3 regions of the Halobacillus ihumii genome follow, and region 2 is predicted to be linked to each of the others. Evidence: predicted binding sites of a transcription regulator. Region 2 holds the regulator's gene; each other region holds the start of a gene.
What was found. The regulator LexA, encoded in region 2, represses DNA repair genes until DNA is damaged. The targets are predictions, from matches to a motif close to CGAACATATGTTCG.

Region 1 (7,431 bases), 560 kb from region 2:
TGAAGCATTGCTTGAAGCAAAAACTATTTATATTTCTGCGAATCGAAGTGCCGCTTCACTCGGTGTATTTCTTCAATACTATCTAAGTATTTTGCTAGGCAACACTGAAAGAGTCGGGACGGTGGAAAACAGTGCGGAACAGTTATACGAACTAGGGAAAGGGGATGTGGTCTTCGCGATTAGTTACTCCCGTTATACACGAAGTACGATCAACATGGCAGCTTACGCAAAACAGCAGGGAGCGACAACGATCGCCCTTACCGACTCTTTGTTATCCCCACTCATTCCGCATGCGGATGTGGCATTGACAGCCTCAAGCCAGCTTCCGACATTTATTGATTCTTTTGTGGCGCCTTTCAGTGTAGTCAATGCGCTGGTAGCGGCGGTTGGGAAGGAAAGAAGGAATGAAGTAGAGGAGCGTCTTGAGAAATTTGAAGATATCTGGGATAAGCTGGATATTTTTTATAAGGAAGAAGATTAAATACAAAAACACAACCCTGCATGAGGTTGTGTTTTTTTTCGCTATCCGAGCTATAGGCTCTGATTGTCTTCTTTAGAGTTCTTTAATAACGCCATCGTCTTGCGTACATACGCAAAGGCTAAATAGCCGAATCCGATCGCAAGCAGCCCGCATAGTACCACCCAGGCTCCGTTCAGCCATTGTGGAACAAAGAGGGTAAGGAGCGTTAACAGCACCGCTGCGACCATGAAGGCAGATAACAATCGAACAATCATAAGGATCCCTCCATGATTTAATCTATTTCCTTTATTATAACGCTTCGGAAGTACTTTTGTCGAAGAGGGGGGCTGGAGAAAATTAGAACTAGTTTAAGAAATAGAGGAACTACACTGCATGGTTTTGTTCATCTGTCGCCGCGTCTGAAGGAGTCTTTGGTGAACATGTCGTGTGCTTTGTCGGCTATTTCTAAATAAAAGTCGACGGTTTCCTGTTCATCTTTAAAAGCTTCTGCGACTCCCTCCCTATATGTGTTCGGGCATTCTTTAGGTGATTTGAGGGACAGGTTGTCTGCTTGTCAGGATGATGTAGATTTTCTTGAAAGTTTCCAAATGGTTCTTCTCATCTTGACGGATTTCGTGAATCTGCTGCTTCTTTTCCTCTTTTTCGATTCTGCTTTTTTTAAGAGTGGATTAACTTTCCTGTATACAACGTGAGGCTTCTGGCATACAATAAGAACAAATGTTCGTGCGAAAGGTGAGGAATAATGGACTATTCAATTTATCCTAGAAATGATGTCTTGTGCATTGATATGAGATCTTTCTATGCAAGTATAGAGTGTGTCAAGCGCGGTCTTGATCCGAAAACCGCATTGCTTGCCGTGGTGGGGGATACAAGCAGGCGCGGCAGCATCGTTCTGGCTGCTTCTCCTTCTCTAAAAAAGAAGCATGGAATCAGTAATGTCAGCCGCTTCTTTGAATTGCCGGAGGACCCGGAGCTGGTGATTGCTCCGGCGCATATGGGCGACTATCTGGCTGTATCTGTAGAGATTACAAAGATGATGAAGAATTTTGTCCCCAAAGAAGCGATTCATGTGTATTCAGTGGATGAGTTATGGGTGACAGTGAACGGTTTGCGGACGCTTTATGGTTCTCCTTATGAGATTGCTGAGCTGATTCAGTCCCGGATTCGGGAACAGTTTGGAATTGAGTGTGTCGTCGGCATTGGGGATAATAAGTTTTTGGCAAAAGTGGTCATGGATATTCATGCGAAAAAAGCGAGTGACGGGATTGCCGAATGTCGTTATGAGGATGTCGAGGAGTTGTTATGGCCGTGTGACATCCATGAAATATGGGGGATTGGTTCACGGATGACGAGAAACTTGAATCGTATGGGCATTGTGACGCTCGGGCAGCTGGCGAAACATCCGTTGAAATACTTGAAGAAGAACTATGGGATCATGGGTGAACAATTATATTGGCACGCTTGGGGGATTGACCTCAGTCCCGTCTATGGAAATTTTGTTAAAACGGAACAAAAATCATATGGCCACGGAATTACTTTGCTGAGGGACTATCAAAAAGAGGAGATCTTTGCCTGTCTGCTTGATCTGTGTGAAGAAGCCTGCCGGCGGGCCCGTTATGATGACAAGGAAGGCAGGACTGTACACCTGGGCATCGGTTATTCAACCGAAACAGGGGGCGGGTTCAGTCGATCATTATCTGTGCAGATGCCGACAAATTCTACGATGGAGGTTTACCATATGTGTCTGCGTCTATTCAATCGGTTTTACGATGGCTCAAGCAAGATTAGGAGAGCTTCTGTAGCCCTTACCAATTTGGGAGAAGAAACAGATGTTCAGCTGAGCCTGTTTGAAGATCGGTCAAAAGAGAAAGCACTCGGGGCTGTGATGGACACGATTCGTGACCGCTATGGATCGACAGCTTTGCTGCGAGCCAGCAGCTATACGAGCGGCGGGATTATACCTGAACGCAGTCAAAAAATCGGCGGTCATTACGCCTAAAAGGGGTGAAAGAGATGAAAGGGTTGCTGATTCGTGCAATTGAACAAAAACAAAAGCTGGAAATGATTTATTTGGATGCAGACGGCCACATGTCACAAAGAACCATCAGAGTTCTTGAGGCCAGGGAGGAGGATATTCTTGCTTATTGTTATTCACGGAGAAAAGTGCGAACGTTTAAAAAAGCTAGAATATTGTCTCTAACCCCTTTAATGCTGCAGCGAAGACGATTGGAGGCACAATAATGGAAGATCGAAATCGGGATAGAGGGACAATCAAATGGACATCGCTAATGCTGCCGGAACACGTGGAACTTATTAAAGAAGTCTGGCAGGAAGATGAAGGAGTTCCGAAGAAGATGATCGATGAACAGCAGGCTGAGGAGAATGAGCTGGCTCTCCAGCGTGCAATCCAAGACGGGTTACTCGTCAGGATCACTTATTACAATGGGTTTAATTATAGCGATAGGAAAGCGAAGGTATTGCATCTAGACCCTCATAGAAAAAAGATGTCCTGCATGAGCACCGGCAATGAACGCATAACGATTGAGTTTGAGCAGATTTATGAGGTTGTGCTGGTATAAGGTGGTGAAGATTTATTAGTACGTTTGCACAAATAACCCATCATCTTTCAGCCACTCGGCTATGAAAATCGTTTGGGGATCGGAAATACCCTGGGCGTTAAGTTGTGTTTGTAACCAGACTTCATCAACACCTAAATCAGCCAGTTCATCCTTTAGTACTTTCCCATCCCGGATCAGGGTGACAGGGACATGGACGGAGGTAATAGACATATTGAAATCCCCTTGTGTTGTTTTTTGATACTTCGTTTTTTTCAGGATACTGATGGACCCGTTTGCTTCTAAATAACAAAAAGCTACTTCCCGTAAGGAGAAGGTTTCACTTTGTCTGAGCAAGCTCTGCAGTTGATTCAGGTTCATACGGTTTTTCTTTAATTCCTCCCGATCTACAACTCCATTTTTTATTAAAGCGGACGGTTTTCCTTCAGAAACACCTCGAAAGGGCAGAAACTTTTGCCCAAGGTATTCTACCAGGAATAATAACACTCCCCACAAGCTCACAGAGTAGATAATATAGAGGACGCCAATTTTATGATCGTAGAGGGCGTTTCCCAATAACTCGCCCAACACGATCGATGCGATAAAGGTAAAGGGAGTAATGTGACTAATAATTTTCTTACCGACAAACTTCACGATGATAAAAAGCAGAACAAATCCTATCAAAAGCTCTGTGGTCAGATAGATAAATTTCATCCCTAATAGCTCCTATCTTAGTTGAAAAGTCAACCTTAGGGTTCCCGGTTACAGAGGGTTATACCACTACTTGGGTTCAAGGTGCGAAAACTGTCGATCATGGATAGATTCTCAAGGTATAAAACTTATATAGTAGGTCAACAATTCTATTATGTGAGGGGGATTGTCCGTGTTTTTTAAATCACCTAAAAGAAATAAGACAAAAGAGCAAGATCATTCAAAGCAGGAGGACTTCTCCATTGAATTGTCAACGAGTTTGGAACAGAACATCGTTACGGTTAAAAAAATGCTGGATCAGCCAGGCGATCTGATAACCAGACCTTTTGTTATCGGAGAAACGGGTCCTGCTTTTGCCATTATTTATATAGATGGTCTAACCGATACAAAAGTAATAAACGAAAGTATTATGAAAAATCTCCAAAGTGGAGTCGATGAAATCAGGAAAGGATCTGAGGAGACAGAAACGGCCTTATTAGATAGATTGTCGTATCATTTCATTTCAAGTGCCACTGTAAAAAAGGTGACGACACTAGACGATGCATCACTGGCTATTTTATCAGGTGAAACAGCACTTTTCGTTGATGGGACAGACGAGTTATTAATTATCGATACAAAAGGCTGGGAAGACAGAAGCATTGAACAGCCTGTTTCTGAAGGGACCATCCGCGGACCGAGAGATGCATTCACGGAAAACATCCGGACGAATACGATGCTGATCCGCCGTCGTATTCGGGATGCAAATTTACGGTTTAAATCACATCAAATTGGACGACGCTCAAAAAATAATTTAACGGTTGCTTTTATAGATGGTATCGTTCATCCGGATCTAATCAAAGAGGTTAACAGAAGGCTTGAGACCATTGATTTAGATGATGCTCCGGAGTCAGGTTATATCGAGGAATGGATTGAAGATAGTTTTCTATCACCTTTTCCACAGATGCATAATACGGAGCGGCCGGACAAGGTGGCTGCGGCGCTGACGGAGGGAAAGGTGGCGATTCTGCTTGATGGGACGCCATTTGTTCTAATTGCCCCCGCTACATTTGGGGCTATGATGCATTCCCCGGAGGACTATTATGAACGCTGGATGATCGGGAGCTTGCTGCGGACGTTACGGTATTTTGCTGCGTTTCTTGCTGTTTTTTTACCTGCTTTGTATATTGCACTCGTTTCTTATCATCCAGGGCTGATTCCGTCAAAACTGGCTTTTTCGATTGCGGCGACAAGGGAAGGACTCCCATTTCCCGCTGTAATTGAGGCCTTTTTAATGGAACTTACGATGGAACTCCTTCGTGAAGCCGGGATCCGTTTGCCTAAGCCTATCGGTCAAACAATTGGAATTGTAGGTGGTTTGGTCATTGGAGAAGCGGCTGTGTCCGCTGGTATCGTCAGTCCGGTTATGGTGATTATTGTGGCCGTTACGGCGATAGCTTCATTCTCACTGCCTAGTTATAGTTTTGCGATTTCGATTCGGATGTTGCGTTTTGGATTCATGATTGCAGCAGCCTTTCTAGGCCTTTATGGGATTATTCTTGCTTACATTCTCGTTAATATTCATATTGTCAATTTAAAAAGTTTTGGGATTCCCTATTCTACGCCGTTTGCTCCTGGATTTAAATCAGATTGGAAAGACTTGGTGCTGCGCTTTCCGATCCCAATGATGACCAAACGTCCTAAGTTCATGCAAACAGAAGATGATACACGGATCGATAAGGAGGGCAAATCATGAAGTCATTTGAATATGCCGATGAAGAAATCGGTAATAGTGAAATCGGTTATGTGATCCCCTCTGTTGTCATTGGTGCAGGCATTCTATCCTTACCGCGTGTTTTGGCGGAAGATACGGTAACTGCCGATGGATGGGTGCCTATCCTCGTGGGAGGCGGGATAGCGGTTCTGTTCACCTGGGTAGTGGCAAAACTGGCGTCGCGCTTTCCGAAGCAGTCGTTTCTTGAGTATAGTTCCGTACTCGTTTCTAAACCGCTTGCCTTTGTTCTAACAGCATGTATAGCATTATACTTCATGGTTTTTGCCTCTTATGAAATTCGTTTCGTTGCAACGTTATCGCAACAGTACTTATTCGCTTCGACCCCCAAAGAGGTATTATCTTTCGTTTTTCTGCTTGTGGTCACGTATGCAGTTGCAGGTTCCAGGGTGGCCCTATTTCGATTGCATCAACTTTTTCTCCCTATCATTATCGGCATATTATGTATTGTTTTATTGATGACACTGCCACTTATTGAAGTGAACCATATAATGCCCCTTTTTAAAACAGATTGGAAGGGATACTTGCAAGGAACAAAATCTACGCTGCTGTCTTTTATGGGGTGGGGGGTCTTGTTATTTTATACAGGCTTAATGAATAAGCCGAAAAAAGCCGTTAAGGCGGGTATGATCGGCATGTGCGTACCGGTTATTTTATATGTACTTCTTTATTTATCGGCCATTGGAGTAATGTCGAATACTGTAGCAGCAAACCTCACTTATCCTACCAATGAATTAGCAAAAGTAGTGGAGGTGCCAGGCGGGTTTTTTGAACGGATGGAAATTATATTTTTCACCATATGGGTGATGGCACTTTTTACGTCATCCATTGTATTCTTTGACGTTTCAGTGATGGCCATAAACTCTCTTTTTAAAAAGGTGAAAAAAGTAAAGTTGGTTCTTATTTTGGCGCCTGTTATTTACTTGATGGGTATGCTGCCGCAAAACCGACTCCAGCTTGCAAAAGTAAGTGAGGGTCTTGGATATACGGGCATTTGTGTCTCGGTCATTATTCCGGCATTATTGCTCATTCTGGCTAAGTTTAGGGGGATAAGAGGAGATGGGTAAAAGAACACTTAATATCATGCTGGCTAGTCTATTCCTCGTATTCCTTACTGGATGCTGGGATCAAGTTCAAATTGAGCAGCGCGGTTTTGTTCTTGGTGCAGCGATTGACCTGAAAAATGCTCCCTCAAACGGTGATCTTTCCTTTGCCTTAACCTATCAAATCGTAGCACCTGGAGGTATGGGAGGAGGGAAGGCCCAGGGGCAGAGCGGACAGCAGAAGCCTTTTTTTAACGTGACTGCTCGGGGGGGCAACATGTTTGATATCACGAGAAATATGGCATCAGAAACGAGTCGAACGCCCTATCTCGGACACAACCAATTAATTATTATTTCAAGCGAAGCGGCAAAAATACCTCACGCGTTTGCAAATATATTAGACCTTTTTCTCCGCGATCATGAAATGCGGAGAACCGTGAAAGTGTTGATTGCCGCTGATCAAGCTAAGGGTGTGTTCGAATTCAAATCTCCAACCGAGAAGCTGCCAGTTTCCCACATTGTTTCCATTACAGAAAATGCACGTAAAAATATTGCGATTGCTCCTCCGTTAGAAATTGGGGAGGTTCATGAATATCTGCTGATTGGCAGAAGTGTAGCTGTTCCTCTCATATCCATGTCTTCACAGGATAAAAAGCCCCAAATCAATCGGGCGGCTGTGTATCATGGCCCTTCCGAAAGAATGGTAGATATTCTTAGCAGCGAGGAGACCAAGGGACTGAATTTAATTAAGGGAAAGGTCCAAGGAGGGGCGGTCACGATTGAGGTAGAAGGACGATCGGTCGTTTACGAGATTAGACGTGCTAAATCGAGTATTGTGCCAAAAATTAATGGGAAAGATGATATTAAGTTTAA
Region 2 (7,431 bases):
AATGATAATAACCCAAACTATGCCTAAAGTCATCTCTACGTCTTCCTCCTTCGTGTTGTCTCCCATAACAGTATAGTAAAATGCTCACAGTAATACAATAGACCATTTTACGATAACAAACGCTGACTTGAAAGAGGGGAAATCCATCCGTAATGCTCTCCACTTTCTTCTACAATAAAAAACGACTGATCGCACATCCTTAATGGTTGAAATAACACTCGTTCTGCTTGCCAGAGACTGTCACACTGTAATAGACAACTGCTATTCTTTTTGATAATGATATCATAATTTTGCCCGCGTTTGAATAATTCTCCATTCGCATTAATAGAGAATGGTGTGTTGCGCAAGCCATTATAGCGATCCGCAAACCATTGCTTAAACGAGAAATCTTCCGTTATATAATCTAATTGCTTTTGGAGCAGCCCTGAATGAGGGGCATGTAAGCATTCTTCGAAAAATCGCTTAATTAATTCTACTTTATAATAATAGTGTTCGCACACTTCTTGTTTAATCGCATAAATGACAAATTGCATAGCTCTATCACTCCTTGCTCATGATTATACAGAGCATAGAGCGAATAATTTGTCACATTATGGCTTACTTGATCTACGATTTTTGTCAGAATTATAAAAACTTAAAAGGGGACTACCGCATACTAGCATGCAGTAGTCCGCTGCTGTACTTATTTGTTCATTAAACTCTCAGCATGTTTGACGACATTTTCTACTGTAAAGCCATAATTTTTGATGACTTCATCTCCTGGTGCGGATGCTCCGAATGTATCAATTCCGATGACGGCTCCATCAAGACCGACATAACGCTCCCAGCCAAATGATGCTCCCATTTCAATAGCCAGACGATTTCTAACAGCATTTGGTAAAACCTTTTCCTGATATTCCCGGGTTTGCTGTCTAAAGCGATCAAATGATGGGATACTCACTACCCTTACGTCATACCCTTTTGTCTTAAGTTCGGATTGAGCATTCACTGCCAATTGTACTTCAGAACCTGAAGCAAGCAAAATGCCATCAGGTGTTTCCTTATCAGAATCGCTAAGGATATACGCCCCGTGCTTCACGCCCTCATAGGCTTTCTCTTTTGTACCTTCAAGTGTCGGTAACCCTTGACGTGTCAGCACTAGAGCTGTAGGTGTCGTGTTTGACTCAAGAGCAATTCTCCAAGCAGCACTTGTCTCATTTCCATCTGCCGGACGAAGCAGTGATAGGTTTGGAATTGCTCTTAAGGAAGCAAGTTGTTCAACAGGTTCATGAGTTGGGCCGTCTTCTCCAACAGCTACTGAGTCATGAGTGAATACATAGTTTACAGGTAAATTCATGATAGCAGATAAACGCAATGCCGGACGCAGGTAGTCACTAAAGACAAAGAATGTTCCAGCATAAACCTTTAAACCGCCGTGAAGAGCCATACCGTTTAACGCACAGGCCATAGCAAACTCTCGAACGCCAAACCATACATTACGGCCTGAATAATCGTTGCGGGAGAAATCTTCTTCTCCCTCTACTGTTGTTTTGTTAGAACCGGCTAGATCAGCACTTCCTCCAAAAAAGTAAGGCACTGTTTTAGATAAAGCGTTTATAACTTTTCCGGAAGCTGCACGAGTTGCCAGGCTATCTTCGCCAGCCGTAAATGATGGAAGACTTTCCTGCCAATTATCCGGAAGGTCGCCATTGATGGCTTGCTCAAGTTCCTCTCCAAGCTCAGGGTATGCTTCCTTGTATTGTTTCATAAGGTCATTCCACTGCGCTTCTTTCTCTTCACCATTTTCCTGTACTTTTGATTTGAAGTCATTATAAACTTCATCTGGTACATGAAATTGTTCTTCGTGCTCCCAGTTATAATGCTGTTTCGCGGCCGTAATTTCTTCTTCACCCAGGGGTGCACCGTGAGCAGCAGATTTACCCGATTTATTAGGGGAGCCGTACCCGATCACTGTTTTAACTTCAATCATGGTTGGCTGCTCTGTATTTAGTTTTGCCTGCTCAATTGCCTGAGCAATGGTTTCAGTATCTGTACCGTCTTCAACGCGAATGACTTGCCAGCCATAAGCTTCATAACGTTTTTCAACACTTTCACTAAAGGAACGGTCTAAGTCGCCGTCTAGGGAAATATCGTTTGAATCATAAAGGACAATTAACTTCCCTAGCCCTAGATGCCCGGCTAAAGAAGCAGACTCTTGAGACACGCCTTCCATCAAGTCACCATCGCCACAAATGGAGAATGTATAATGATCTACAACATTATAGTTGTCGCGATTATATTTAGCTGCCAGATGAGCTTCTGCCATCGCCATACCCGTGGCCATGGAAATTCCTTGTCCTAATGGTCCAGTGGTGGCTTCTACCCCATCAGTATGGCCTACTTCTGGATGACCAGGGGTTTTTGAATCCCACTGACGGAACGATTTAATGTCCTCAATCGTGACATTATAGCCAGAAAGATGCAGCAGACTGTAAAGAAGCATAGATCCATGTCCCGCTGATAACACGAAACGATCCCGATTGAACCAATCCGAATTCTTCGGGTTATGGTTCATATATTGGGTCCAAAGTGTATATGCCATTGGAGCGGCACCCATCGGCATTCCCGGATGCCCCGATTGTGCTTTTTCAACTGCGTCAATCGTAAGTGTTCGTATTGTATTAATAGATGTCTGTTCAAGGCTTGCTGCCATGTAAACATTCTCCTTTCAAATTCCGTATATGTACCATGTATAATCCTATAATGAAAATGAACAAGTGACAAGCATTGTTATCGTTTTTTCTACAATTTCTCTTAAACTTCTCAAGTATTTTTCCCCAGTTTCTCTAAGATAAACAAAAATACCGCACCCTATAATCGGTACGGCATTTCTTATTAATGCTTTTTCTCGTTTCGCTGCATCTTTTTAACCTTTTCTGGTGTAACATCATTGCCTTCTGGATCAACAACTGTCATACCCTTAAGCTGGTTTTTGAAGGAGCTTCGAACATTTTTCAGATATTCCTGACGCAGCTTTTTCTGCTCCTCTTTTTCAGCTTTATTAAGGCCTTCCTGTTTTGATTTATTGGCTAGTTCATTGATTCTGTTAAGCTTTTCATTAGATAACATTTTGCCCATACCCCCTTACCTGGTATTCGCCATGAAAAACACAAGCGCCAAAAGACCCTTGTTCTATTTCATATATTACCTGTCCTCTTGCTGTTTTTCAAGGGAGACGAACTCCTGATACCTGCGATGAACGGTTGCTTTGGAAACATCATAGCCGAGTCCTCGCAACGTTGCCGCTATTTCTTTAAAAGTTAACTTGTTGTTTCTTAAACGCACCACTTCTTCTATCGGAAAAACAAGCCGTTCTCTTCCTGGAGCCAAGTGCTGATTCGATAAGTTATGACTAGGATCGTATCCTTCCTGGACAGCCTTTCTCATTCCTCTCTTAATCTTCATATTATGTATCTTTCGCTGGTATTCTTCAACGATCCCTACAATCTGTAAAACCATCGAATCTGATTCAGAAATTTGTAATTCCCCTTCATGGGAAAGTGAATAAATACGAATTCCGAGCTTTTGCAGCTGATGAAAAAGGGCAATTTTTGTGTTCCCTCTACCTAACCTTGTCTCATCTTGAATAAGAAGGGCCTCTGCTCGTCCATCTGCAAAATGGTCTAATAAGCGGAAGACACCTTCTCTTTCGATTTCATAACCGCTGGCTTGCTCTTCAATGCAATCTACTATTTCTATGGATTGATGCTCAGCCAACTGCATTAATTCACTCCGTTGTCTTTTTAAGGAAGATACCTGTGCTTCCTTCTCAGTACTTACTCGACAATAAAGAACTGCTTTCATGATGCCTCACCTCTTGATTGAATCAAATCAAGGATAACTTACTTATATACTTGTGACCATAGAGAAATATAAAAAAGCTAAACTGGCCGCAAACAATAGAATATACGTAATATCGAGCTTAGAAAGTTTGTTAAACATATGATCCATCCTCCCGATTAGAACAATCGTTCTTAGAAACGTTTGTTCGCGTTTGTTACTTTTATTATATACGAACAGTCGTTCTTGTCAAGTTTTTTCGAACGCTTGTTTGCGTTTTTTAAAACCGCATGGTACAATGTGGTTACTATAATCCTATGTACGAGGTGGCAGTCTATGAATAAACTTTCAAAACGTCAGCAAGCAATACTAGATTTTATTAAAGAACAGGTATTATTGAAGGGCTATCCTCCTTCCGTAAGAGAAATTGGACAATCTGTCGGCCTTGCTTCAAGCTCAACCGTTCATGGTCATCTTTCTCGACTAGAGAAAAAAGGTTATTTAAGGAGAGACCCTACGAAACCGAGAGCCATAGAAGTAATTGATTTAGAAGAAGACCAGAGCATCCCAAGGGGCGAAGCTTCCTATGCCCCGGTTATCGGTACGGTAACAGCTGGGTCACCAATCACTGCTATAGAAAACATTGAAGAGTATGTGCCTCTCCCAGACTCTTTGGCAGGAGCAGATGAAAATACTTTCGTACTTGTTGTTCAAGGAGAGAGTATGATTGAGGCGGGTATTCTAAATGGAGATATGGTTATTGTCCGCCAACAGCAAACTGCTGAAAATGGCGACATCGTCGTGGCTATGACAGAAGAGGAAGAAGCTACCGTTAAACGATTTTTCAAAGAGAAAACGCATATTCGATTACAGCCTGAGAACGCAACAATGGAACCGATTATACTAGATGATGTTTCGATACTAGGCAAAGTAGTCGGCCTTTATCGCACGGTCCATTAAAAAATCCGGGAGCCGATCAATGGCTCCCGGATTTTTAATGGACAACATAAAAAGCCCCATGAGCCAGGCGGCTTCATGGGGACCATTATTAATAGGTTTGTAAATACTGTTCGCGCTCCCAAGGATGGACTTGCGTACGGAACATATCCCATTCAATTTCTTTAGCTTCAATAAAATGTTCAAACAAATGCTCACCAAGAGCTTTTACCATGACTTCATCAGACTGCAGCTCAAGAAGCGCGTCAGAAAGTGTTGCAGGTAAATCTTTAACGCCGTGTGCTTCACGCTCTTTTTTGTCCATTACATAAATATTGCGATCAACGGGAGCAGGAGCTTCCAGCTTGTTCTCGACACCATCGAGTCCAGCAGCAAGCAGTACGGCCATAGCCATATACGGATTAGCTGCAGGGTCAACACTGCGCACTTCAATACGTGTACTCAGACCGCGCGAAGTCGGAACACGAACGAGCGGGCTGCGGTTTTGGCCGGACCATGCCACATAACAAGGAGCTTCATAACCAGGAACCAGACGCTTATAAGAATTGATCGTTGGATTGGTTACGGCTGTGAAGTTAGTCGCATGCTTCACAATACCCGCTGTAAATTGATAAGCTACATCAGATAGCTGCTCTTTGCCGTTTTCGTCAAAGAAAGCATTCCCATTTTCATTAAATAATGACATATTGGCATGCATCCCTGAGCCGTTCACACCGAACAATGGCTTAGGCATGAATGTTGCGTGTAATCCGTGCTGGCGGGCAATTGTTTTAACAGCTAATTTAAAGGTCTGAATGTCATCACAATGCTTCACTGCATCAGAATATTTGAAATCGATCTCATGCTGGCCTGGAGCCACTTCGTGGTGAGAAGCTTCGATTTCAAAGCCCATCTCCTCTAACTCGAGCACGATATCACGGCGGCAATTTTCTCCTAAGTCAGTTGGGGCCAAATCAAAGTACCCGCCTTTATCGTTCAGCTCCATGGTAGGATCACCGTTCACATCAAGTTTAAATAGGAAAAATTCAGGCTCTGTTCCAATGTTAAAAGCGTTGAATCCTAGCTCTTCCATCTTCTTCAGGTTACGTTTTAAATTGTAACGCGGGCATCCTTCAAATGGTGTCATATCAGGGTTATAAATATCACAGATAAAGCGTGCAACTTTTCCCTTTTCAGATGACCAAGGGAACACAACGAATGTATCAAGATCTGGAACTAAGTACATATCTGATTCTTCAATACGAACAAAACCTTCGATGGAAGATCCGTCAAACATCATCATACCTTCAAGAGCTTTATCTACTTGACTTACTGGTATTTCCACGTTCTTAATCGTACCTAGCATATCCGTGAATTGTAATCGGATAAACTTTACATTTTCCTCATCAATCTTCTTGAAAATCTCATCTCTTGTTAATCCCATGTGTCTCCTCCTATGTCTTTAGTGGAAGAATCTAGATAATTCTCCCTGCCTTATACTAGCCTTGCCCTGCCTCCCCGCGGTGAAAAGTTCTTGTTGTAACATACGGCGAAGTTCTTTGTCAGTGAGTTCATTGCGAACTTCCACTTCTTCACCACTGTATGTTTCCTTCTCCGGCTGATGGGTAAGTGTAAGCACCTGTTTAATTCCAGCCATGTTCACACCTTTTTCTATAAGGTCCTTAATCTCAAGCAAACGATCGACATCATTAAATGAAAAAAGCCGCTGATTGCCGTTTGATCTTACTGGATTTACTAACTGATGCTGTTCATAATACCTAACTTGCCGGGCAGAAAGATCAGTTAAGGATTGTACAATCCCCATCGGGAACAACGGCATGGAACGACGAACTTGATCACTCATCGATTTGCCACCCCCAAAAGAAATTCTACCACTATTATATAGCTATTGTAATTAATGTGTCAAGTTATGTTAGATAAGCTAACATGAATTTGTATATAAAAACTGAAGACGATAGCCTTCAGTTTTTTAAGGATGTTTTGGGTTGGGCAAAGCCTGATTGGATTAATTTTTCTGCAGCTCGGCCAACAGCAATTTTAACGTGAGCATATGTTAATCCGCCCTGAACAAAAGCTGTATAAGGCGCTCTAAGAGGGCCGTCAGCAGTCAGCTCTAAACTAGCTCCTTGTATGAACGTCCCTGCTGCCATAATGACATCACTTTCATAACCAGGCATTGGACTTGGATGCGGCGTTACATGAGAATTAATCGGCGAGGCTCCCTGGATGGCCTGACAAAATTGAACCATCTGTTCAGCATTATCAAAATCAACTGATTGGATGAGATCCGTTCGCGGTTCATCAAATCGTGGTGAAGTAGAAAACCCAAGCGAATCAAGAAGCTTCGCTGTAAAAATAGCCCCTTTCAACGCCTCTCCAACGACATGAGGAGCTAAAAATATTCCCTGATACATCTCTTGTAATGTATTTAAACTGGCTCCTGTTTCTTTACCTAAACCAGGAGCAGTTAATCGATAACTGCACAACTCAATTAACTGTTTTCTTCCAGCAATATAACCGCCGATCCGCGCAAGGCCTCCACCTGGATTTTTAATGAGTGAGCCCGCTATAAGGTCGGCTCCCACTTCTACAGGTTCCTGTTCCTCGACAAATTCACCATAGCAATTATCTACAAACACAACGACATCGTTTTTT
Region 3 (7,431 bases), 3.7 Mb from region 2:
ATGAGACAATTTCATAGAAGCACACAAGGAATTTCCATGGTGTCTATTCCTAGAGACCCTTTATATATCAAGTGGGGCCATCGCTTAAAACAATTTGAAGATACGAAAGACGTGTTTATGACCCATCGCAAAAAAACATTGTATGATGAAATTCAGATTACAATGACAAAACAACTTGCTCGTTTTACCGATCATCCCTGGGGGGAACTGGAGGAAAGGTCATGGAGGAAACATCTATGGCTCCATGGTGATGTCGCTCATCATAATTTTATAATAGATGCTCATTATAATGTTAAGATTATTGATTTTGACCTCTTATACAATGGCCCAAAGATCTATGATGATATCCAATTAGCTCAGAGGTTTCTTCCCCATATGGAAGCGTGTAAATCCGACTTCTTTAAACTTTTCAAGAAAGTGGAACACCCTCGTTTATGGTTACAAGGCGTATTAGTTCCTGCCGATTTATTGAGAGAATGGCTTTATGGATATCGGAAGTGTCTGGAAGAAGGGACTTCTGTATCTGCCCACTTAAACAAGTTGGATCATGCTTGGCAGAGACGTAAGAAGTTTGTTCGCTACACTGAATATATGCTAAAATAAATCATTATTAGAGGATATTCAATAAGTCACCAAATGATAAAAGGCGAATTTCTTCGTTGCTCGGTTTTTCCGGTCCTCACGTATTAATGGCATACGCTGTGGTCCTCAAAACTTTCACGCCTCGAACTTCTTGCGACGCACAGGACGTGCTAGTGTCGACTTTGTCACAGGATGTGACGCTTTTTGTCGACGTTCTCATTTGTCAACTTATTGAACATTATTAGTGTGAAAGGATGAACAAACTCGTGCAGGAAAATATAGAACAGCTGGTTAGCTGGTTACGCAAAAAGGTAAAAGAAGCAAATGTCGATGGCTTACTTGTAGGGATTAGCGGGGGAATTGATTCGGCAGTTGTTGCTCACTTAATTAAACAAGCTTGTCCCGAGCAGTCTCTAGGAGTCATCATGCCTTGTAATAGCCAGTCCAGTGATCAAGAGCATGCTCATAAAGTTATTGAGTCGTGCGGTATATCTTCGCTCACCATTGATCTAACAGAAACACACGGTGTGCTGTTTCCCTCTATCCAGCAGCAGATAAGGAACTCGGGTACATTACATGAAGTCCAGCAACAGCTGGCTGATGCAAATTTACGTGCGCGTCTCAGAATGAGCACCCTTTACACAATAGCAACAAATTACCGTTACCTTGTTGTGGGAACGGATAATGCTGCCGAATGGCATACAGGCTACTTCACCAAATTTGGTGATGGCGGTGTGGATCTTGTTCCGCTTGTTCATTTCACTAAAGGCGAAGTAAAAGAAATGGCTAAACACCTAGGAGTCCCTGATGAAGTAATTCATAAACAGCCAAGTGCCGGACTGTGGGAAGGGCAAACGGATGAGAATGAGATGGGAACAAGTTATGAAATGATTGATAAATACTTAAAAGGCGAACAAATCCCTAAGAAAGATCAGGACATTATTGACCGCCTGCATAAACGTTCGGAGCATAAACGGCAGCTTCCGGCTGCACCGTCTCCAACAATTACCTAATATTAACTGAGTAAAACATTCTTCTTAGTCCATAGTAATGGAAAAAGGAGAATGTTTTTTATGTGGAAAATAATTGCTGTTTCTCTATTGAGTGGTATGTTTCTCGTTGCTTGTCAAGCTGATGAACCTGCTGAGACAGGCAAGGAAAGTTACTTTTACGAACCGGTTGAATATGGAAAAGAAGATGCCCCGAAGCAAGAAGGGAAAATTCCAACAGGTGAGGAAAACTACTTTAAGCGACGGGCAGATGAGGAAATGCGGGATACAAAATATAGCGAAACAAACAGGTCCCACGATAACGATTTCAATAATGAAGATTCCATGGAAATTACCCAGGCCGTTAATGAATTTAAAGAAGTTACTCAAACCCAAACTTTTACAAACGGTGAACGAGTGTATGTAGCTGTTATGATTAACCCACATGATCGAAGGAATGGCAAGGTGATTAAGAAGATACGTCAAAAGGTAGAACCCATGACTGATCTTCCCGTTACGATTTACTCAAACAATAGTCAGTGGGAAGATGTAAAAGATTTGAATGCAAGGTCAAAGGCTCAACAACTGCCAGAAAACCTAAGAGAAAAAATCAAACAATTTTTTCAGCAGAACGATTAATCCTGATTGTTTAATATCTATTTTCAAATGTGATATATTGTTATAGGGAAAACTTGCTCCAAGAGAGGAGAAATACCTATGGCTGGACATTCAAAATGGAACAATATTAAACGTCGTAAAGGGGCGCAGGATGCCAAGCGTGGTAAGCTGTTTATGAAGCTCGCTCGTGAAATCTTCATGGCTGCTAAAGAAGGCGGCGGAGATCAGGAAATGAATTCAAACCTTCGTTTAGCGGTAGAAAAAGCGAAATCCAACAATATGCCAAACGATAATATAGACCGGGCTATTAAAAAAGCTACAGGCGATCTCGATGGCGTAAATTATGAAGAGTTCACATACGAAGGCTATGGACCAGGCGGCGTAGCCGTAATGGTTAAAGTACTCACCGATAATAAAAACAGAACTGCTGCCGATGTTCGTCATGCCTTTAACAAAAATGATGGAAATCTTGGTGAAAATGGCTGTGTCAGCTTCATGTTTGACCGAAAAGGTTATCTAGTCATCGATAGACAATCAACAGAAGCAGATGAAGATGACTTGATGCTGGAAGTAATCGAAGCAGGTGCAGAGGAAATGGAAACTGGTGAAGACCAGTTTGAAATTTTCACAGCACCTGAAGATTTTACAGAAGTTAAGGCATCCCTTGAAAAAGATGGATATACCTTTCAAACTTCAGAAGTGACGATGTTCCCGAGCACTTATACGCCCCTGGATAAAGAAGGCGTTGAAAAAATGTTGAAGCTGATTGATATGCTTGAAGATCATGATGACGTGCAGGACATCTATCACAATTTAGATGCGGATGATGAAATACTCGAACAGCTCTCGTAAAATGAAATCCTCCTAATAATAGCTTTTGTTTCTGTACATACTAGAAACAGAAGCTATTTTATTTGTGAGGAGGATCAAAATGTTCCGATGGATTTATGGAGTTATGCTTATTCTTTCGTTTACTATATGGCAGCTTTCTGGGACCGATGAGACGTTATCAGGGGAGGACGTGCCTAAACAAAGATCGGTAGAGAGAAAAGCAGAAATGGTATCTTCTACACCTAGTCACAAAGAGCCGGTCACCTTTCATGTTATTACTAAAAAGCACTATATAGACGGGGTTACAGAGATTACTGAGGAACAAGAGGTCATTTGGTCAATGGAAGACTTCTGGGCCAAGTACAGCGACTGGACGATTGAAGAACATGAACTGGAGAATATGGTTTTTTCTAAACAGGTTAATGAAATTTCTCCGATTACAGAACAACAGGGCTACTTTGGCGTGACAGAGGATGGAGAATTGGCAGTCTTTCAAGGAACACCTAATGAAGGAAATGTAATGGAGTCATTTAATCCTATTCCACTTAAGCCCCTTGAGGCAAAAAGTAAACTAATATTGACGGATGGAATCAAAATAACCAGTTCTGAGCATTTTCAGCAAGTCATCAGTCAATATACTGAGGCCGAGGATATGTAACGCAATTGATAGATCTACTAAATTTCCGGCAGTGTTGCCGAATAGAACTATTCATGGCCATGCTATAGACGAAAGGATGTTCAGAAGAGGTTTTCTGAACATCCTTTTTTCGTTAAAAATTATTGTCATTTCCCACTTTGCTTTCCGGTTTTTCTTTTATACGAACGTGTGCTTGTGTGTTACAATGAACAGAGTGACAATAATTTAGGTTCAGAAGGGAAATAGATGAATGATTGCTTATGTAAAAGGCCTCCTGACAACAGTAGAGGACGATTCAATTACGGTTGAAACTCAAGGGATTGGGTATGAAATTCTTTGCGCTAATCCCCTTCATTTTCAAAGCGAAAAGCACAGGGAAGTTAAAATCCATACTTTTCATTATATAAGAGAAGATCAGCAATTACTGTTTGGCTTTAAGAAGAAAGAAGACAAGCTTTTATTTGCTAAGCTTCTGAATGTTTCTGGAATCGGTCCAAAGGGTGCACTCGCCATATTGGGATCCGTAAGTGTACCAGAATTTGTCTCGGCTATCGAACAAGAAGATGAGAAATACTTAACCCGTTTTCCTGGGGTAGGCAAGAAGACAGCCCGACAGATGATTTTAGATTTGAAAGGTAAACTGATTGTCTGGCTTCCAGAAGAAGAAAATGAAGACTCGCTTTTCTATCAGGAAGATCCTACTGTGAAGGATAAACGAGTACATATAGAAGAAGCGCTTGAAGCTTTGAAGGCACTGGGTTATTCTGATCGCGAGCTTAAAACGGTTCACAGTGAACTGCTCAAGTCAAAACAGGGACAGGTTGATGATCTGGTTAGAAAAGGACTTCAGATGCTCATGAAATCATAGAGGGAAGGAGGTAAATCTATGGAAGAACGCATGATATCAGGAGAATTACAAGGAGAAGAACGGCAAATTGAGCTAAGCCTCCGTCCAGAAAGCCTCAATCAATATATTGGCCAAGAGAAAACAAAGGAGAACCTGCGTATTTTTATCGAAGCTGCAAAAATGCGTCATGAACCGCTTGATCACGTTCTACTGTATGGTCCTCCTGGTCTTGGTAAAACAACACTTGCTTCAATTATTGCAAATGAAATGGAAGGTCAATTTCGCTCCACATCTGGTCCAGCTATTGAACGTGCTGGTGATTTAGCAGCCATTTTATCCTCATTAGAAGCAGGGGATATTTTATTTATTGATGAAATTCATCGGCTGCCCCGTTCTGTAGAAGAAATTCTTTATCCCGCTATGGAGGACTTCTGTCTAGATATCGTTGTCGGGAGTGGTCCTAGCGCCAGGTCCGTTCGGCTGGACCTTCCGCCATTTACCCTTGTTGGTGCTACGACGCGAGCAGGATTATTGTCTGCTCCGTTGCGTGACCGGTTTGGCGTGCATAGCCGCCTTGATTTTTATGACCCAGGTGCGTTATGTGACATCGTGGAACGGACAGCAGATATCTTTTACGTAGAGATCGCAAGAGATGCTGCTGTCGAAGTTGCGCGCAGATCCCGGGGGACGCCGCGAATTGCAAACCGCTTATTGAAGCGGGTACGTGATATTGCTCAAGTAAAAGGGGAAGATATGATCAATGAGGAAACGACTAAGACTGCGTTGAAAATGCTGCAAGTCGACGGAGAGGGACTTGACCATATTGACCATAAATTATTAACGGCTATTATGGACAGCTTCAAAGGGGGACCTGTAGGATTAGATACGATCGCGGCTACGATTGGGGAAGAATCTCAAACGATTGAAGATGTCTACGAACCATTTTTATTACAGATGGGCTTTATTCAGCGGACACCAAGAGGCAGAATGGTGACGCCGAAAGCATACATCCATTTTAATAGAGAGGTGCCAGAAGCTTGACTGGGTTTGGAAAAATCTTTATTGTAATAGGGATTGTATTTATAGTTATCGGAATTATTTGGAGTCTGATTGGTAAACTGCCAGGTGATATTAGTTTTAAAAAAGGCAATGTTACTTTCTATTTTCCAATTATGACTTCAATTATAGTCAGTATAGTGTTATCACTCATTTTTTATATTATCGGCAAAATTCGTTAAGTTTAGAATAGGGGATTGACATGGACGTTAAGCAATATGATTTTGATTTACCGGAAGAACTCATAGCGCAAGTACCACTATTAGATCGATCAGCTTCTAGGTTAATGGTTCTGAACCGGGACAAACATGAAATTGGCCATCATCATTTTTCAGATATTAAACAGTTTTTGCAGCCTGGAGATTGTCTTGTGTTGAATGATACCCGGGTGCTGCCGGCTCGTCTTTATGGCTCGAAAGAGGATACGGGCGGTAAAGTTGAGGTTTTACTCTTACACCAGGATCATGAAGATGAATGGGAGGTTCTAGTTAAGCCTGCCAAAAAGGTTAAACTGGGAACGAAGATAGTTTTTGGCGAAGGGAAACTTGTAGCAGAGTGTATTGGCCTGCAAGAACATGGAGGGAGAAAAGTACGATTCAGTTATGAAGGGATATTCCTGGAAGTACTTGAATCGTTAGGGGAGATGCCCCTTCCTCCATATATCAAGGAACAGCTTCCAGACCAAGAGCGTTATCAAACCGTGTACGCGAGGGAAGAAGGATCAGCAGCTGCCCCGACAGCGGGGTTGCATTTTACAAAAGAGCTGCTTGAAGAAATTGAACAGAGCGGTGTTGAGATTGCCTACTTAACGCTGCACGTAGGGTTAGGGACGTTTCGTCCTGTCAGCGTTGAAAATGTTGAAGAACATGAAATGCACGCCGAATTTTATCAACTCAGTCATGAAACCGCCGAACAGCTTCAACGTGTAAAGCAGAAAGGCGGAAGGATAATCTCGGTGGGGACGACTTCAACCCGCACGTTGGAAACCATTATGCGTGACCATGAAAGTTTTAAAGAGGCAAGCGGCTGGACGAATATTTTTATTTATCCACCTTATCAGTTAAAAGCCGTCGATGGTCTGATCACAAACTTTCACTTACCGCAATCTACACTTATTATGCTCGTCAGTGCCTTAGCAGGAAGAGACTTTATTTTAGAAGCCTATCATAAAGCGGTGGAAGAAAAATATCGGTTCTTTAGCTTTGGCGATGCCATGCTCATTTTATAAGTCGAGGAAAGAAAGGAACGAAATCATGGCAATCAGATATGAATTACTTAAAACATGTAAACAAACAGGGGCAAGACTCGGTCGTGTCCACACACCGCATGGTTCGTTTGAAACGCCTATGTTTATGCCAGTAGGAACACTTGCTACGGTGAAAACGATGAGTCCTGAGGAACTGGAGAGAATGGGGGCATCGATCATTCTCTCTAATACGTATCATCTATGGCTTCGACCTGGAGAAGATATCGTTGAGGAAGCAGGCGGGCTGCATCATTTTATGAATTGGAATGGTTCCATCCTTACAGATTCTGGCGGCTTTCAAGTCTTTAGTTTAAGTGACTTGCGCCAAATAGAAGAAGAAGGGGTTCATTTCCGAAATCATATTAACGGTGAGAAATTATTCTTATCTCCTGAAAAAGCGATGCACATTCAAAACTCTCTTGGGGCCGATATTATGATGGCTTTTGACGAATGTCCGCCCTATCCTGCTGAGCACGATTATATGAAAAAGTCAGTAGAGCGTACAAGCCGATGGGCAGAACGTTGTTTAGAAGGTCATCAAAAACCTGACACCCAGGGCTTGTTTGGTATTGTACAAGGAGGGGAATATGAAGACTTGCGTCAACAAAGTGCAAAAGATCTTACC

Region 1: G6R08_RS17900 (DNA polymerase IV) is a predicted target of LexA. The motif match lies at 1,192-1,205, and genes of this name have one in related genera.
Region 3: ruvA (Holliday junction branch migration protein RuvA) is a predicted target of LexA. The motif match lies at 3,840-3,853, and genes of this name have one in related genera.

What each region holds. Positions count from the first base shown of each region.
Region 1 is NZ_CACVAO010000001.1:3,578,986-3,586,416, forward strand. Features, by position in the region: gene G6R08_RS17890 (MurR/RpiR family transcriptional regulator) at 1-481, shown strand, start outside; gene G6R08_RS17895 (hypothetical protein) at 532-735, opposite strand; gene G6R08_RS17900 (DNA polymerase IV) at 1,224-2,480, shown strand; gene G6R08_RS17905 (WYL domain-containing protein) at 2,495-2,722, shown strand; gene G6R08_RS17910 (YolD-like family protein) at 2,722-3,060, shown strand; gene G6R08_RS17915 (DUF421 domain-containing protein) at 3,076-3,750, opposite strand; gene G6R08_RS17920 (spore germination protein) at 3,920-5,479, shown strand; gene G6R08_RS17925 (GerAB/ArcD/ProY family transporter) at 5,476-6,582, shown strand; gene G6R08_RS17930 (Ger(x)C family spore germination protein) at 6,575-7,431, shown strand, end outside.
Region 2 is NZ_CACVAO010000001.1:4,135,297-4,142,727, reverse strand. Features, by position in the region: gene G6R08_RS20720 (YneF family protein) at 1-33, opposite strand, end outside; gene sirA (sporulation inhibitor of replication protein SirA) at 108-533, opposite strand; gene tkt (transketolase) at 683-2,692, opposite strand; gene G6R08_RS20705 (DUF896 domain-containing protein) at 2,875-3,108, opposite strand; gene G6R08_RS20700 (YneB family resolvase-like protein) at 3,184-3,843, opposite strand; gene lexA (transcriptional repressor LexA) at 4,156-4,779, shown strand; gene glnA (type I glutamate--ammonia ligase) at 4,868-6,199, opposite strand; gene G6R08_RS20685 (MerR family transcriptional regulator) at 6,218-6,619, opposite strand; gene G6R08_RS20680 (methionine gamma-lyase family protein) at 6,738-7,431, opposite strand, start outside.
Region 3 is NZ_CACVAO010000001.1:386,804-394,234, reverse strand. Features, by position in the region: gene G6R08_RS02120 (phosphotransferase) at 1-603, shown strand, start outside; gene nadE (NAD(+) synthase) at 849-1,595, shown strand; gene G6R08_RS02110 (YhcN/YlaJ family sporulation lipoprotein) at 1,656-2,210, shown strand; gene G6R08_RS02105 (YebC/PmpR family DNA-binding transcriptional regulator) at 2,289-3,041, shown strand; gene G6R08_RS02100 (BofC C-terminal domain-containing protein) at 3,121-3,678, shown strand; gene ruvA (Holliday junction branch migration protein RuvA) at 3,908-4,525, shown strand; gene ruvB (Holliday junction branch migration DNA helicase RuvB) at 4,544-5,545, shown strand; gene G6R08_RS02085 (DUF2905 domain-containing protein) at 5,542-5,742, shown strand; gene queA (tRNA preQ1(34) S-adenosylmethionine ribosyltransferase-isomerase QueA) at 5,763-6,788, shown strand; gene tgt (tRNA guanosine(34) transglycosylase Tgt) at 6,814-7,431, shown strand, end outside.